DNA from 2 places in the Mesorhizobium sp. M0045 genome. Region 2 is predicted to be linked to the other one. Evidence: riboswitches for the same ligand, from Rfam matches in the RefSeq annotation. Region 2 holds a riboswitch; the other holds the start of a gene.
The links. A riboswitch is a leader RNA that binds a small molecule or an ion and turns the genes downstream of it on or off. The one in region 2 is predicted to bind cobalamin.

Region 1 (7,536 bases), on a different contig from region 2:
TGCTGACTCGGTTTCCAGGGGATTGGCCATGAAATGCTCCACTCGCGGTTTGTGCAAAGGTTCAGCATCAAGGGCCACTACAGTAGAGTCAACAAGCTGACGATTTAACGGCTCGACTTCCTTTGTTGTCTCGGCCATCGCCGCGGCGATGTCGAAATTACCCCAGATGGAACGTGCGGATTTTTGATAATTGCGCTTTTGTTTGACTTCCACGGTGAATGGTCGCGTCTGCCGCCTCATAGTTCCTTCCTGAATAGGAGGATGAAGTCGCCGCTCGAATTTTTGGCGCTTCCTGCTTAGCGCGGAGCATTATCGTATAGCCGCTCAACGGGCAAGTGATGCCGGTCTTCGATGGCCGACCCATCTGGGGAGATTTGAGCGGCTTCGCGCGTCCTGCGCATGCCTGTAAGGCAGCCAAGTTTTCTGGGTTAGCAGGCGCGCACTGTGGCAGCTTGGCTTGTACGGCGAGGCCATGGTTGAGTGAGGCGAAACAAATCCAGCCCCGCGGTCAATCCCGAGGCTTCCCACAATGGCGAAGAGAACATCTTCACTCGTTCCTTTTGAGCACAAGACCTTCCGTTCGCTATGGTCGGCTGCACTCATTTCGAACCTTGGCACCCTAGTGGAAGGTGCGGCGGCAGCTTGGCTGATGACGAGCATCGCAGCAGTAATTTTTGATCGCCCATTCGTGCTGTGTACCAGCCCTGTGTCTTGCGCAAGTGGTCACGAACGGCTGCCGGAGCCCTCGAAGACGCCCTAAAAACACATGCTGCGATTTTTGAACACGCTTGACGTGTTAGATTAATTCATCCACAATGCGTGTATTGCACACGCGAGGTGAGTTATGAACATGAAAGAACTTAGGGTTCGACTGGGCATGACTCAAAAAGATTTGGCAGAGCAGATGGCAACGACGCAACAGACTGTGGCCCGTTGGGAAACAGGCAAAACGCAGTTGAACGTCGAGCAGATCAAGGACCTTTGTCTCACGTTGAAATGCACAGTCGAGGAGCTGCTGGGCTGGAAGATTGATGTCGAGGAGTGGCGCACGAGCCCGTTTGCAATTGCCGATGCCGAAACGCGATACGGCACGCTCAGAATCAAGACGACTGTTGGCAGCCGCCAATATCCTATCGATGAAAAGGCGCGTGAATCGATTTTACGTCAGTTGAAGGAACTTCATAATCTGCGTAGAAATAACACAAGCAGGCCATGGCTGTATTGTTGGAGCCTTGACAACAAAATACTCTTGATAAATCCGCAATATGTCCGCACCATTGAGCTTATCGGTAACGATGTAGAGGAGATGCCAGAGTATTATCATCCAGAAATCTATCGGGCTTTGGATGACTGGGATAAGGGTGAGGTTTCAGGAAAGCTGAAGAAAGAATGCGATGCCATCATCGCAGAGATGGGTGATCAGGAAGCCGTGCGCATGGCCTCCTATGTTCGCGTCACATATGACGACGGAGAAGATGAGTGGAACTTCTTGGATGAAGAAACCGCTACGACTTTCTTCGGATTGGAAGCTGCGACCTTTGACGTTCCCCAGTGTAGTTTCGCCGAAGTGGAGGAAGAAGGTTACTACCGAGCGCGATACGCCAACCTTGATCGCGTCGCGGTGATGGAGGTTCCAAGCGACCGTTATCACAGATTGACCGCGCCCGAGGAAGCTTAGAACCATCCACGAAGGGCGCATGTTACATCTCGACCTTGCGTGGTGCGTTTTCAGTACGAGATGACGTTAAGCGTAGGCAGTGGCAGGTAAGAGTGCTCGACCAGAAGCTCAAGTGCCTCCTCAATATCGCTGCCGATGTGCCGCAGGACACGTCCACGGGAGCGTGGATAGGCGTGAAGTTCCTGCACTCCACGGTCCGCTTTCCCATCGCCGGTGTGTGCCCGACGCCATCTTGTGGACGAGCTTGGCCGCCTGCACCCGGTTGTATTCCGGCTTGCGGTCCGCCTGGGCGGTCCGCTGCGATGGCTATCTCCATGTCAATCGGCGCCGAACTTTGACTGCCCGCTGCTTTTGATGAATTTGGCGAGGTCCCGCGCATAATCACTCTTGGTCTTCTCCTTGAGGCCCTGTGTCGCGAACTTGTGGTCCAGCAGGGCAAACAGGTCCAAGTCCCCTTCCGCCTGTGGCGCTGGCTTGCCTCACCGCCCTCGGCTTCCCAATTGGGGACCGCTTCTGCGCGCTGCACCGTGGCGATTGTCCGCCCAAGACGCATCACAAGATTGAACGCCAGACCGTGCGCGTGCACGATGATTTGCCGCTCAGGCCTCATTTGGACAGGACTTGAGCTGGCCCGGTGGTTTGAGCCGGGTTACCTTGAGCCGGTGGGCTGCGAACAAGCAGTTCGAGACATTGGCCTCGATCACTTCGCAACACGCCGCTGCGCCTGGCCTCGGTGTGCTCCCCCCGAAATCGTTGTGTCATATCACCGAGGGCATCACGGCCAACAGCTTCCACATGGGCAACAGCCTCGCCATTGAGCCGAATATGGTCGCGAGCAGATCACCAACGAAGCGGTCGGAACCTCGGAGCCGAAGTTCGACGCCGAGGTGGTTCGCATGATGCGCTAAGCAGCACCACGGCGCTTGCCGGTATGTTTGCTGCCGGCAGCCGACGAACTCCTATCCTCCTGGACAAGGGCGCCGTGCGTCATTGCTTTGATTTACCGGCCGCTCAAGGCTCCACAGTTTTCGCTTTCGAGGCGACCTTTGGAACATGCCAACGGAAATTTAACATAACGACATAAACATTTCTTTATGCGGCGTTGACAAAGAAGCGAACTGCTGTAATTGTCTCCCGCGTCGTGGTTCTCCGTACGGCGCTGCCGCAGCGGAGCTAAGAGGGAAGCCGGTGCGATGCCGGCGCTGCCCCCGCAACTGTTAGCGGCGAGCCAACCCCACTCATGTCACTGAGGCGAATAGCCTTGGGAAGACGGGTAGAGGCTATGACCCCGCGAGCCAGGAGACCTGCCACGGCGAATTACGTCCACGGGCGGGGTGTCTCGGTGGCCGCTGCAGCCTGGCGTTCGTGCCGGCCTGCTAGCGCCTTCCTTGTCACCGACGCCCCAACCATCGGGGTCTGGCATGACTATCTCTCAGCAAATTCCTGTAGCAACGCTCGGCGTGCCCCGCTTCGGTCGTCGGCGAGAACTGAAATTCGCGCTTGAAAGCTACTGGTCCGGAAAATCGTCCGCTGCCGACCTTCTCACGACCGCGAAGGCGCTCCGTGCCGCTGGCTGGGAGGAGCAGCACGATCGCGGCGTGTCGAAAATCCCGTCGAACGACTTCTCGCTCTACGACCATGTGCTCGACACCGCAGCCATGGTCGGCGCCGTTCCATCCCGTTACGGCTGGAATAGCGGCGAGGTTCCACTTGACATCTACTTCGCAATGGCGCGCGGCAACCAGGGTCAGACGGAGGATTGTCGACACGCTGGTCACCAGCAGGCGGCTCATCGGTCTGATGTAACCGCGATGGAAATGACCAAGTGGTTTGACACCAACTATCACTACATTGTGCCGGAACTCAACGATGATCAGACGTTCGCCCTCTCGTCGACGAAACCGGTCGATTACTTCATCGAGGCTAAAGCTCTCGGCGTTCACACACGCCCAGTCATCCTTGGACCGATCACCTTCCTCAAGCTGGCGAAATCGCCTGCCGAAGGATTCGATCCCATCGCGCTCCTGCCGAGGCTGCTGCCCGTCTACGAGCAACTCCTGCAGAGGCTGAAGCTGTCGGGAGCCGACTGGGTGCAGATCGATGAGCCAGCGCTTGTCCTCGATCTGAACCCGAACGAACGAGCTGCGTTCGAATTCGCCTATGGCCAGCTGTCAAAAGCCGCGCCCGAGTTGAAAATGATGCTGGCTACCTATTTCGGGCCGCTGGGAGACAATCTCGAAACCGCGGTTTCTCTGCCCCTGGCCGGGCTGCATATTGATCTCGTGCGCGCTCCCGAGCAGCTGGAAACGGTGGGTCGGCTCGCACCGAAGGATCTGGTGCTCTCGCTTGGCTTGATCGATGGCCGCAACGTCTGGCGTGCGAACCTGCCCGCCATTCTCGACCGCATCAAACCGATCGTCGCCGGCTGGCCCTTGGACCGCGTCGAGATCGCGCCTTCTTGCTCGATGCTGCATGTGCCGATCGACCTCCGCATGGAGACGGAACTCGACGCGGACATCAGGTCGTGGCTCGCCTTCGCGGCCCAGAAGACCGACGAGTTGGTGTTGCTGGCCCGGGCCCTGTCCCAAGGCAGGGATGCGGTGGCAGGCGCGTTGAAAGCGTCTGCCGAGGCTGCCGCCACTCGCGTAACGTCCACGAAGATCCATGACCCGCTTGTTGAGGGGCGGATCGCCAGCATTGACGACAGCATGAAGCGACGAGAGAGCGCTTTTGCCGAGCGCTCCAGAGTCCAGGCCGGCACGCTCGGGCTGCCGCCGTTCCCGACGACGACCATCGGGTCCTTCCCGCAGACGCCGCAGGTACGCAGGGCGCGGGCCGCTCATGCGAAGGGCCAGCTGAGCTATGTCGACTACGAGACCTTCCTGAAGAAGGAGATCGAGGCTGCAATTCGCTGGCAGGAAGAGATCGGGCTGGACGTGCTGGTGCACGGTGAGTTCGAACGAAACGACATGGTACAGCATTTCGGCGAGCAGCTGTCCGGCTTCGCCTTCACCCAGCATGCCTGGGTGCAGAGCTGTGGGTCGCGTTACGTGCGCCCCCCCATCATCTTCGGCGACGTATCGAGGCCCAAGCCGATGACGCTGCGCTGGTGGCAATTCGCCCAGTCGCTTACGGAAAACCCTGTGAAGGGAATGCTCACAGGCCCGGTGACCATTCTCAACTGGTCTTTTGTTCGCGACGACGTACCCCGCTCCGAAGCATGCCGCCAGATCGCGCTCGCCATCCGCGACGAGGTGACGGATCTCGAATGGTCCGGCGCAAGGATGATCCAGATCGATGAGGCCGCGTTTCGCGAAGGATTGCCACTGCGCCAGTCTGATTGGAACGACTATCTCGACTGGGCTGTCGAATGCTTCCGGATCGCTTCAACGGGTGTAAAGGACGCGACTCAAATCCATACCCACATGTGCTACTCGGAGTTCAACGAGATCATCGACGCGATCGCTGAAATGGATGCGGATGTCATTTCGATTGAGACGTCGCGCTCGAAGATGGAACTGCTGGACGCCTTCACGAGCTCCAAATATCCGAACGAAATCGGTCCCGGAGTCTACGACATTCACTCACCACGCGTCCCGGAAGTCGGCGAGATTTCGGATCTCGTCATGCTTGCCCGCGAGCGACTGTCGGATTCCCAACTGTGGGTAAACCCGGACTGTGGCCTCAAAACACGCAAATGGGAGGAGGTCCGCCCTGCCCTGATGAACATGGTCGATGCAGCACGTGCGCTCCGGTAGAAAGTGTAGGCCGGAGGGTTTCCTGGTTGCTCACCATGTGGTGAGTGACCGGCTGCCGCATGTCGGCCGTGAATGTGCCAAAACGCGATCACATCTTTTGAAATAAGTCACTCGAGCGAGAATGTGCACTTTCCTTCGGCACGTGTATTAATCGCGCAGGAGTAAAGGGTACCGTTTTCTCCCTGTGACGTGTCGAGTTCGAAGGGGATGTGATTGGCGTCGAGACCGCTCCGGCCATGGGTTATCAGCATACCAAGTGCACTGTTCTCGATCAGTTCATAGCGGACTTCTCGGCTCGGTTCATCGAAATGCGCGGGTACATACATGACAGGTTCCTTCGCTGGCCGCCGGGTTCGCTATTCACCGGTTGACATCCGATGGCAAGCGTTCCAACGCGGCGGCGATCTGGCGCTTCGCTGCTGAGGGCAGAGGCAGGATGGGACGCGGGGGGTCGGCACGGCAAATGTCGAGCAATTCGGCAAGTGCATAGACGACGCGAAGGCTCGAGAACTCCTTGAAGAGGCTCCAGAGCGGCGCAAGCGCGGCATCGATCCGTCGCGCTTCGGCCGCATCGCCCTGCTGCGCCGCTGTGACGATCTTTGTGCAGACCTCGGGCAGGATGCCCGCGAGGACGCTGTACCATGTGTCAGCGCCAGCGATCATGGCCTCTGCAGCGTTCCAGTCGCCGCTGTAGCCGATCGAGAACCCTTCGGGCACAGTGCGCCTCTGGTCGGCCAGATGGCTCTTGATCGCATCGCCCTTGTCTGTCGGATTCTTGATAGCGACAATCCCACCCACCTTTGCCAGGCGGCTGACGAGTGCTGGGGTGAAATGGAAATGCGTCGTTCCTGGATTGTCGTAGACGACGATCGGCAGGCCGCTCTCGCACGCCACCGTCGAGAAATGTTCGAACACCTCGTGATCAGTGAGCGGGGTGTAGGAGGCGGCCGCAAGCAGCCCCGCGGCAGCTCCAAGGGCCTTGGCGTCCTGCGCGAACCTCACTGCTTCATCGGTGCGCAACGCGCCCACACCCACTACGACCGGCATTTGTCCCCCGGTTTCGTCCAAGGTCTCGGCGAGCGCCCGTCGCCGTTCCTCGCGCGTCAGATACATGTATGTGCCGGTGCTGCCGAGAAGACCGATGGAATCGACCTGAGCGGCGCAAAGCCTGGCAATCAGCTTGCGCAGAGCAACGGTATCGGCACGGCCGTCACGATCGGTCGGCGTGATGGGAAACGCGGAAAGGCCGCTCAGGAATGCCATGGCAAGGCTCCGGGTTTGTACGCGAGCGCGGGACTGGCCGGACCACAGGTCATCACAAGGCGTCCAGAGCCCGCCGCATGTCGGCGATCAGGTCCTCGGCGTCTTCAAGACCCACCGAGAGACGGATGAGGTCCTCGCCGACTCCATCGGCCAGATGCGCATCCTTGCGGATCGGCTGACGAGCACGGGTCAGGCTTGCCGGATGATAGATGAGGCTGTCGGCATCGCCGAGGCTGACAGCCCGGGTGATCAGGTTGAGCCGGTCCATCATCCGCCGCGCGCCCTCGAACCCAGCGTCGAGGCCAAAGGCCAACATGCCCGACCCTTGGGACATCTGCTTTCGCGCCGTCACCTGATCAGGGTGCGAGTCGAGGAAGGGATAACTCACCCATGCCACCGCCGGGTGCGCCTCGAGCGCCTGAGCCACCGCAAGGGCCGTGGCGCTGTGCCGTTCCATGCGCAGCGTGAGCGTCTTCAGACCGCGCAGGATCAGGAAGGCTGACATGGGCGAGAGCGCTGCGCCGGTGATGTAGCGCAGGCCCGTTTCGTGCAGCGTGCGGAGCGTTTGCGCGTCGCCGAGAATCGCCCCACCAAGGGCATCGCCGTGCCCATTGATGTATTTGGTCAGCGAGTGGAGCACGAGGTCTGCCCCATGTTCGAGCGGCCGCTGGAGCGCGGGGGAGGCGAAGGTGCTGTCGACTGCAACCTTTACACCGCGCGCGTGGGCGCGCTCGGCAATGGCAGAGATGTCTAGGATGCGGCTCAGCGGATTCACCGGCGTCTCGAAGAAAACAAGCCGGGTCCGCTCCGTGATCGCGGCATCGAGATTGTGAGGAT
Region 2 (7,536 bases):
GCATCATCTTCGCCATCCTGATCGGCCTCGTGGCTGCTGCCTGGTTCCACGATCGCAATCTCGGCGGCATCATCGCTGCTGCGATGATCATCAACATGTTCGTGGCGGCTCTGGCGGGCATCCTTATCCCGCTGCTGCTCGACCGCTTCAAGATCGACCCGGCTGTGGCTTCGGCGGTTTTCGTCACCACGGTCACCGATGTCGTCGGTTTCTTTGCCTTTCTCGGGCTCGCCACATGGTGGTTCGGCGTGCGCTGAACGGCACCTCAATTGACTTTTACGTAAATGCCGTGCGAGGCTTTGGAAGGTGCCTTGTCCGCCGATTCTGGTTACGCGCCTGGGCGCCGGCGGCGCCGGCCAGTTGGAACTCGCGGCGTGGCCGGGGCATTGGAGTGACGATGCGGGAATATTATTCGATCACGGAACTGACCCGCGAATTCGACGTGTCGACGCGGACGTTGCGCTTCTACGAGGACGAAGGGCTGGTGCAGCCGGTACGGCGCGGCCGCACCCGGCTGTTCCGGCCATCGGACCGGCATCTGATCCGCCAGATCATGCGCGGCAAGAGGCTCGGCTTCTCGATCAACGAGATCCGCGAAATCATCCAGATGTACAGGGAGCCGCCCGGCGAGGTCGGCCAACTCAAATTGATGATCAAGCGAATCGAGGAAAAGCGCGAGCATTTGCGCCAGAAACGCCGCGACCTCGAAGAGACCCTGGCCGAACTCGACCAGGCCGAGGAATCCTGCGTCGAGCGGCTGGTGGAACTCGGCGTCACCACATAGGCGCGGTGTCAGCCTCGGCTCAAACCCAGCGCCGCACCCTTTTGGCGTAGTCCCGGTACTTTTTGCCAAATTTGGCGGTCAGCACCTTCTCCTCGCTCTCGATCGTCAGCTTCTGCGTCAGGAACGCCGCGATGACCGCCAGCGGCAGGAACCAGGCGATCCCCGTGACAAAGGCGAGGCTGACCAGCAGCAATGTGTTGGCGAGGTAGATCGGGTTGCGGCTGACGGCGAAGGGTCCGGTGGTCACCAGATGGTCAGGCACGCCGTTCGGGTTGAGCGTCGTCTTGGCGCGGATCATGGCGCGAATTGCCGTGAACCAGAGCGCGGCAACCGCCACCAATCCCACAAGGCCGGCGGCGAACAGGATGTCGCCGAGAAGATCGCCGATCCACGGCAGCGGATAGAACAGCCCTAGCGCGACGCTGACGATGATGGCGGCGATATAGATCAGCGGCGGCCATGGGATGTGCCCCAGCTTCGGCTGCCCAGGATTTTGCTGCACGGGTTTCGGGTGACTGTCGCTCATCATTGTCCTCCCTCGATTAGCGCGTTCCCGGTTCCGCCGCCTCGGTTTGGGCGGTGCAGGTGCCGGCGAGCTCGCCAATATGCGCCTTCCACTCCAGGGACTGGTCGTTGCTGTAGAGCCGGTCAAGCGAGGCTTCGCCCTGGAGAGTGTCCAGCATGCAGGCACAATAGCTGGAGCAGAACTCGGTGTCGCGTGCCTGCTGGCAGGATATCTGGCAGGATTTCAGAAAACTCACCTCCCTGGTTTCGGCCTGCGCCGGCATGAATTGCGAAAACAGCCAGACCGAGCCGATCAGCACCGGCTGATGGATCAAATAGAAGGCAAGGCTGTGCCGGCCGATGAAGACCAGCGGGTTTGCCCAGCGGCCGGGCGCCAAGGCCGACAGCCGCGTCAGTGCGCCAGAGGTGGCGGCGCGCTTGGTAACCGCGATGCCGGCAAGCACGGCGCCGAACCAGGGCAGCAGCGGAACGTAGTCATTGGAGCGCGGGTTGGTCGCCGACAGGCCGACCCACCACAAAGCCGGATGATCGAAAAGCTCGGATCGCAAGTAGAAAGGCGCGGCGATAACGAGGGCCGCCACGGCAAGCGTCAGCAGCGCCGGCAGCCGCAGGAACGCCAGGCCGAGCAAGCTGGCGAGCGCGATCTCGTGCAATATGCCGAAGAAGATGAAGCCGTCGGGCGTGGCGATGCGGGTGACCAGCGATATTGCGAGCGCTGCCCCGGCAACCATGGCGAAGCGCTTCCAGAAGCCGGTCCAGCGGATTTTTTTGCCATGGGCGAGATAGAGGCTGATGCCGACCAGGAACAGGAAGCTCGAGGCGATGCAGCGCGCGTAGATTTTCCACCAGCCGAAGGCGGTGAGGCCGGGATCGGTGTAGCCGAAGAATTCGAGGTCCCAGGTGAAATGATAGCTCGCCATGGCAAGCAATGCGATGCCGCGTGCAATGTCGATAGCGGCGATGCGCTTCGACTTCGGTTGATCCTGAACGGCTGCGCTCGGCGTGTCGATGCTCATTGGTCTCGCTGTCTTGGTTCCAGCCCCGGCAAGACGACTATCACGGTTGCCACCGTCAAAAGAAGCAGGGCCTTGCGTCGCGTTGGTGACGGTCGGCATCAGGGCTGCTTTAGGCCAGAGCCGGAAAGCCTTTGGCCGGCTTCGCTTTTTGCCGTGAAGGCGTCGGTTTCCTGTTACCCGGCCAGGAATCGCCGCGGCAGATTTGTGCTCCAACCCTGCTTCGGGCGATTCGGCTTCGGGGAACACAATGGCTACCCATGTGCGCCATCCGATCTGGCTTGCGGCCTTGCGGCCGGCGGATGCCCGCACCTTCGCCTCGCTCTATGCGGTCGAATCCTTCGCGCGCGCCACCGTGTCCAGCGTCATCCCGATCCAGGCCTATGAGATACTGCACAACGAGCAGATCGTTTCGATCCTCTACACGATCGTGGCGATGCTCGGCCTGTCGGCGACGCTGTTCATGCCGATGCTGATCGCCCGCTTTGCCCGGCGCTGGGTCTATACCGCCGGCGCCTGCCTGCTGGCCGTCGGCTCGCTGTTCTTCGTCACCCATACGCTGGTCGGCCAGGTGGTGGGCATGCTCTGCCGCGTCGTCGGCGCCGGGGCGCTGGCGATCACGCTCAACCTCTACATCATGGACCATATCCGCAAGACCGATTTCATGCAGGCCGAGTCGCTGCGCATGGCGTGGTCGATGCTTGCCTGGACCGCCGGGCCGACCCTCGGAATTTACCTCTACACGCGTTTCGGCATCTATGCCGCGCATGGCGCGGTGGCCGTCTTCGCCATGGCTTTGCTGGCGCTGTTCTGGACTTACCGGCTTGGCGATAACCCGTCGATCCGCCCCGGCAAGACGCGGCCGGTCAATCCGCTGGCCAATATCGGCCGCTTCGTCGCGCAGCCAAGGCTGAGGCTGGCCTGGCTGATCGCCTTCGGCCGCTCCTGCTTCTGGACGACGTTCTTCGTCTACGGGCCGCTGTTCATGGTGATCACCGGCGAGGGCAAGCTCGCCGGCGGCCTCTTGGTTTCGGCCGGCAATGCGCTTTTGTTCATGGCAATCTTCTGGGGCAGGGCAGGAAAGCGTTTCGGCGGCCGGCGCACCATGACGTTCGCCTATTTCGCGATGTCGGCAACGCTGCTGGTGGCCGGCGCCGTCGGCGAGGCCGCACCGCTCATCACCGGCGCCTTGCTGCTTTGCGGTGCCTTCTTCACCATCGCGCTGGATGCGCTGGGCTCGACCGCCTTCATGCGCTCGGTGCGCTCGTATGAGCGGGCACAGATGGCGGCGGTCTACCGCACCTATCTCGACTTTTCCGAGCTGACGCCGCCTCTGGTCTATTCCGTGGTGCTGGCGTTCTTCGGCCTGGGCGCGGTTTTCGCGACACTCGGCCTGCTGGCGGCGATCTGCGGCTTCGTCACCTGGCGCTATCTGCCCAAATCGCTTTGATGTTCGAGCGCCACATGGCGCTCGCGCACCCAATTGTGGAAGCGGTGCAGTGCCGCATCGAACGCAGGCCGTTCTGTTTGACCGCGCAGATCGCGACGTCTGCGGCGCCAGTTCTCCGGTTTGGCGAGGCGGCGCATTCGCTACACGATCCGGCGGAATTTGGTTTGCCGGGCGCGGCGATTCTGCCTATAGTCGCTGATGTCGTCGGTTCCGTTTGGAACCAAGAGGGAATGCGGTGCGGGCGAAATTGTTTGCCCAATGCCGTGGCTGCCCCCGCAACTGTGTGCGGTAGTCCTCTCCATATGCCACTGAAGGTTCGCCTTCGGGAAGGTGGGGAAGGGTGCTGATCCGCGAGCCAGGAGACCTGCCGGCGACAGGAAACTGACTTCTATGCCCTCGGGTGGAGGGCGAAAGGACAAGACATGAATACCGCTTCCGTTTCGCTCGGCGCTTCCGCCTCCTCGCAGTCGCGTCTCATGCAGCTGGCGCTTGCTGCATTCCTCGGCATTTTCGTCATGGGCTTTGTCGGCTTTTCGCATATCGATGCGGTCCACAATGCCGCGCACGACTATCGCCACTCGATGGGCTTTCCCTGCCACTGACAAGGGGCTGACATCATGACACTGTTTCGCAACGTCGTGTTCATCGCGGCGATCGCAGGGCTTGTGGCCGGCGTCGTTCTCGCCTGCATGCAGGCCTACGCCACGGTGCCGCTCATCCTGAAAGCGGAAGTCTACGAACAGGCCGGCGGCGGCCATGACCATGCCGCGGCACCTGCGACACCGGCCGAAAACGCAGCGGGCACGATGGCTATGAGCAGCGCCGCGCCGGCACCGGCTGAAGCAATGGCTCCGGCTGAAGACGAAGGCTGGGCGCCGGCCGACGGCTTCGAGCGCTTTGGCTTCAGCGTCGTTGCCAATATCGTCACCGGCATTGGCTTCGCACTGGTCCTGGTCGCGGTTTCGGAGTTCGCCGGCGGCATCGGCAATTGGCGCCAGGGCCTGTTCTGGGGGCTGGCCGGCTTTGCCGTGTTCACGCTGGCGCCCGGCCTCGGCCTGCCGCCGGAACTGCCGGCGATGCCGGCGGCCGACCTTGTCCAACGCCAGATCTGGTGGTGGGCAACAGTGTTGGCGACAGCGGCCGGTCTCGGCCTTATCGCCTTCCGCAGATCGCTGCCGCTGGCGATCCTTGCCGTGGCGTTGATCGTTGCGCCGCATATTGTCGGCGCGCCGCAGCCCGACAGTTTCGAGACGGCGATCCCGGAAGGGCTGCATCATCAGTTCGTGGTGGCGGTGACGCTGACCAATCTGGTGTTCTGGCTGGTGCTCGGTATGGTCGTCGGGCTGGTGCGCGGACGCTTCACCGGCGCGGCAACCAGCCTGCGCGACAGCTTTGCCTGACCGCGCTGCCGGGGCGCTGACCCTGGTCATCGGCGGTGCGCGCTCCGGCAAGAGCGCGCATGCCGAGAGGCTGGTGAGCGCCTGTCCGGCGCCGTGGAGCTATGTCGCCACGGCGCAAGCCTATGACGAGGAGATGCGTCAGCGCATCGCGCTGCACCGCTCGCGGCGAGGCGATGGCTGGACGACCATCGAGGCGCCGCTCGACCTTACCGGCGCGATCAAGGCACTGCCCGACGGCCAGCCGGTGCTGATCGACTGCCTGACGCTGTGGCTGACCAACCATATGCTGGCGGACCATGATGTCGAGGCCGAATGCCGAAGGCTGGCCGATGTGCTGTCGCGGCCGCGCGGCCCGTGGTTCGTGGTGTCCAACGAAGTCGGCCAGGGCATCGTGCCGGACAATGCGCTGGCAAGACGGTTTCGCGATGCCGCCGGCCGGCTGAACCAGGACGTCGCGGCGGTCGCCGGCACCGTGCTTTTGATGGTGGCGGGGCTGCCGCTCAAGGTGAAATGACATGGCTGATACTATCGATCCCAAGACCATTGAACAGGGGGACGAGGAACGCCACCGCGCCAAGATGGCCAAGCGCAAGGCGGTGCAGGACGCCGAGGTTGCAGCCAAGACGGTCGAGAAGGGGCTGTTGATCGTCAACACCGGGCCGGGCAAGGGCAAGACCACGGCCGCCTTCGGTCTGGCGCTCAGGATGCTCGGCTACGGCAAGCGTGTCGGCGTCGTCCAGTTCATCAAGGGCAAATGGCACACCGGCGAGAAGGACGCCTTTGCCGCCTTCGGCGACCGTGTCCTCTGGCACGCCATGGGCGAGGGCTTTACGTGGGAGACGCAGGACCTGAAACGCGACATCGCGGCGGCCGAGGCCGCCTGGGCGAAGGCGCTCGAGCTGATGGCCGAACCGTCGATCAGCCTGGTGGTGCTCGACGAGTTGAACATCGCGCTGCGTTACGACTATCTCGACCTCGAAAAGGTGGTCGCGGCGCTGAAGTCACGCCGCGAAGGCCTGCATATCGTCGTCACCGGCCGCAACGCCAAGCCGGCACTGGTCGAGGCGGCCGACCTGGTCACCGAGATGGCCGTGACCAAGCACCACTTCTCCGCCGGCGTGAAGGCGCAGCAGGGGATTGAGTTCTGAGGGGTGTTGCTGGTTTGTCAAGGTCAGCGCTGCCCCTCATCGCCTGCCGGCGACTTCTCCCCGTGAAGGACGGGGACAAGGAGCTAGCCGCAACGCTGGCGATCTCCCTCTCCCTGTCTTTTCACGGGGAGGTAAGGCTGAGGGGCAGCGCCGACCTGAACCGATTATTTGAGGCGTTGCCCTATTTTGTTCTTGCTTTGTGCCGGCAGCTATGCTATTAATTTCGCTATGGTGCTAATTGGCTCCAACGACCCGCCGCTTGGCGGGTTTTTTGTTTCCGTCGATCTCGAGCGCAGGTCACGCCAAGATAACAACCACTGCGACCACCCCGAACAGCGCAATCAGCAGCAAGTCGGCGACCTGGTAGAGTTTCAGCGCCCGTCGGACGTCGGTGCTCTCGACATCGTCGCGGCGGCCGCCCTCGCCCATCAACGCGTCTTCGACCATCACGCCGTCGTAGGAACGGGGGCCGGCGAGCGCCAGGCCGAGCGCGCCGGCCATCGCTGCCTCCGGCCAGCCGGCATTGGGCGAGCGGTGTTTTTTCGCATCGCGCCGCACGGCGTGCCAGGCGGCTTTGGCGTCGGCGCCCTTGACCAGGAAAGCCGCAAGCACGATCAGCAGCGCCGTCAGCCGCGACGCCGGCAGGTTGATCCAGTCGTCGAAGCGCGCAGCCGCCCAGCCAAAGGCTTCGTGGCGCGGAGTGCGGTGGCCGATCATCGAATCGGCGGTGTTTGCGGCCTTGTAGGCGGCGCCGCCGGCGAGCCCGCCAATACCGATCCAGAAGGCCGGCGCGACGACGCCGTCGGAGAAATTCTCGGCAAGACTTTCGATCGCTGCGCGGCAGACAGCGGCCCTGTCGAGCTTTTCCGGATCGCGACCGACGATCCTGGAGACGGCAATGCGGCCCATGTCCAGTCCGCCGCTGTCGAGTGCGTCGGCCACCGCTTCGACATGCTCGGCAAGGCTCTTCTGCGACAGCAGCGACGTCGCCAGGATTGCGGTGATCAACAAGCCGAGGGGAATGCTCCAAAGCATGGCTTCGATCCAGAAGGCGAGGGCGGCCGGCACCAGCACGATTACCAGCAGCGCGACGACGCCCCAGCGGCGACGGTCGGCGTCGGAATCAGTGGCGCGGTTGAGCCTGCGGTCGAGAAAGGATATCAGCCTGCCGAACCAGGTGACGGGATGGCCAATGGCATCGAAGAGCCGGGCCGGG

Region 1: it holds a riboswitch for cobalamin, as region 2 does, so the genes downstream of both, metE (5-methyltetrahydropteroyltriglutamate--homocysteine S-methyltransferase) here and NKJ72_RS13765 (CbtB domain-containing protein) in region 2, are expected to answer to the same signal.

Annotation. Positions count from the first base shown of each region.
Region 1 is NZ_JAMYUY010000030.1:16,420-23,955, forward strand. Features, by position in the region: gene NKJ72_RS28685 (transposase) at 1-240, opposite strand, end outside; gene NKJ72_RS28690 (MFS transporter) at 530-760, shown strand; gene NKJ72_RS28695 (helix-turn-helix transcriptional regulator) at 845-1,678, shown strand; gene NKJ72_RS28700 (hypothetical protein) at 1,996-2,127, opposite strand; cobalamin riboswitch at 2,804-3,004, shown strand; gene metE (5-methyltetrahydropteroyltriglutamate--homocysteine S-methyltransferase) at 3,100-5,436, shown strand; gene NKJ72_RS28710 (FMN-binding negative transcriptional regulator) at 5,544-5,762, opposite strand; gene NKJ72_RS28715 (dihydrodipicolinate synthase family protein) at 5,797-6,699, opposite strand; gene NKJ72_RS28720 (trans-sulfuration enzyme family protein) at 6,752-7,536, opposite strand, start outside.
Region 2 is NZ_JAMYUY010000007.1:65,205-72,740, forward strand. Features, by position in the region: gene mgtE (magnesium transporter) at 1-257, shown strand, start outside; gene NKJ72_RS13745 (MerR family transcriptional regulator) at 398-784, shown strand; gene NKJ72_RS13750 (methyltransferase family protein) at 804-1,310, opposite strand; gene NKJ72_RS13755 (heparan-alpha-glucosaminide N-acetyltransferase) at 1,327-2,325, opposite strand; gene NKJ72_RS13760 (MFS transporter) at 2,573-3,772, shown strand; cobalamin riboswitch at 3,961-4,158, shown strand; gene NKJ72_RS13765 (CbtB domain-containing protein) at 4,195-4,374, shown strand; gene NKJ72_RS13770 (CbtA family protein) at 4,390-5,172, shown strand; gene cobU (bifunctional adenosylcobinamide kinase/adenosylcobinamide-phosphate guanylyltransferase) at 5,165-5,686, shown strand; gene cobO (cob(I)yrinic acid a,c-diamide adenosyltransferase) at 5,688-6,320, shown strand; gene cbiB (adenosylcobinamide-phosphate synthase CbiB) at 6,618-7,536, opposite strand, start outside.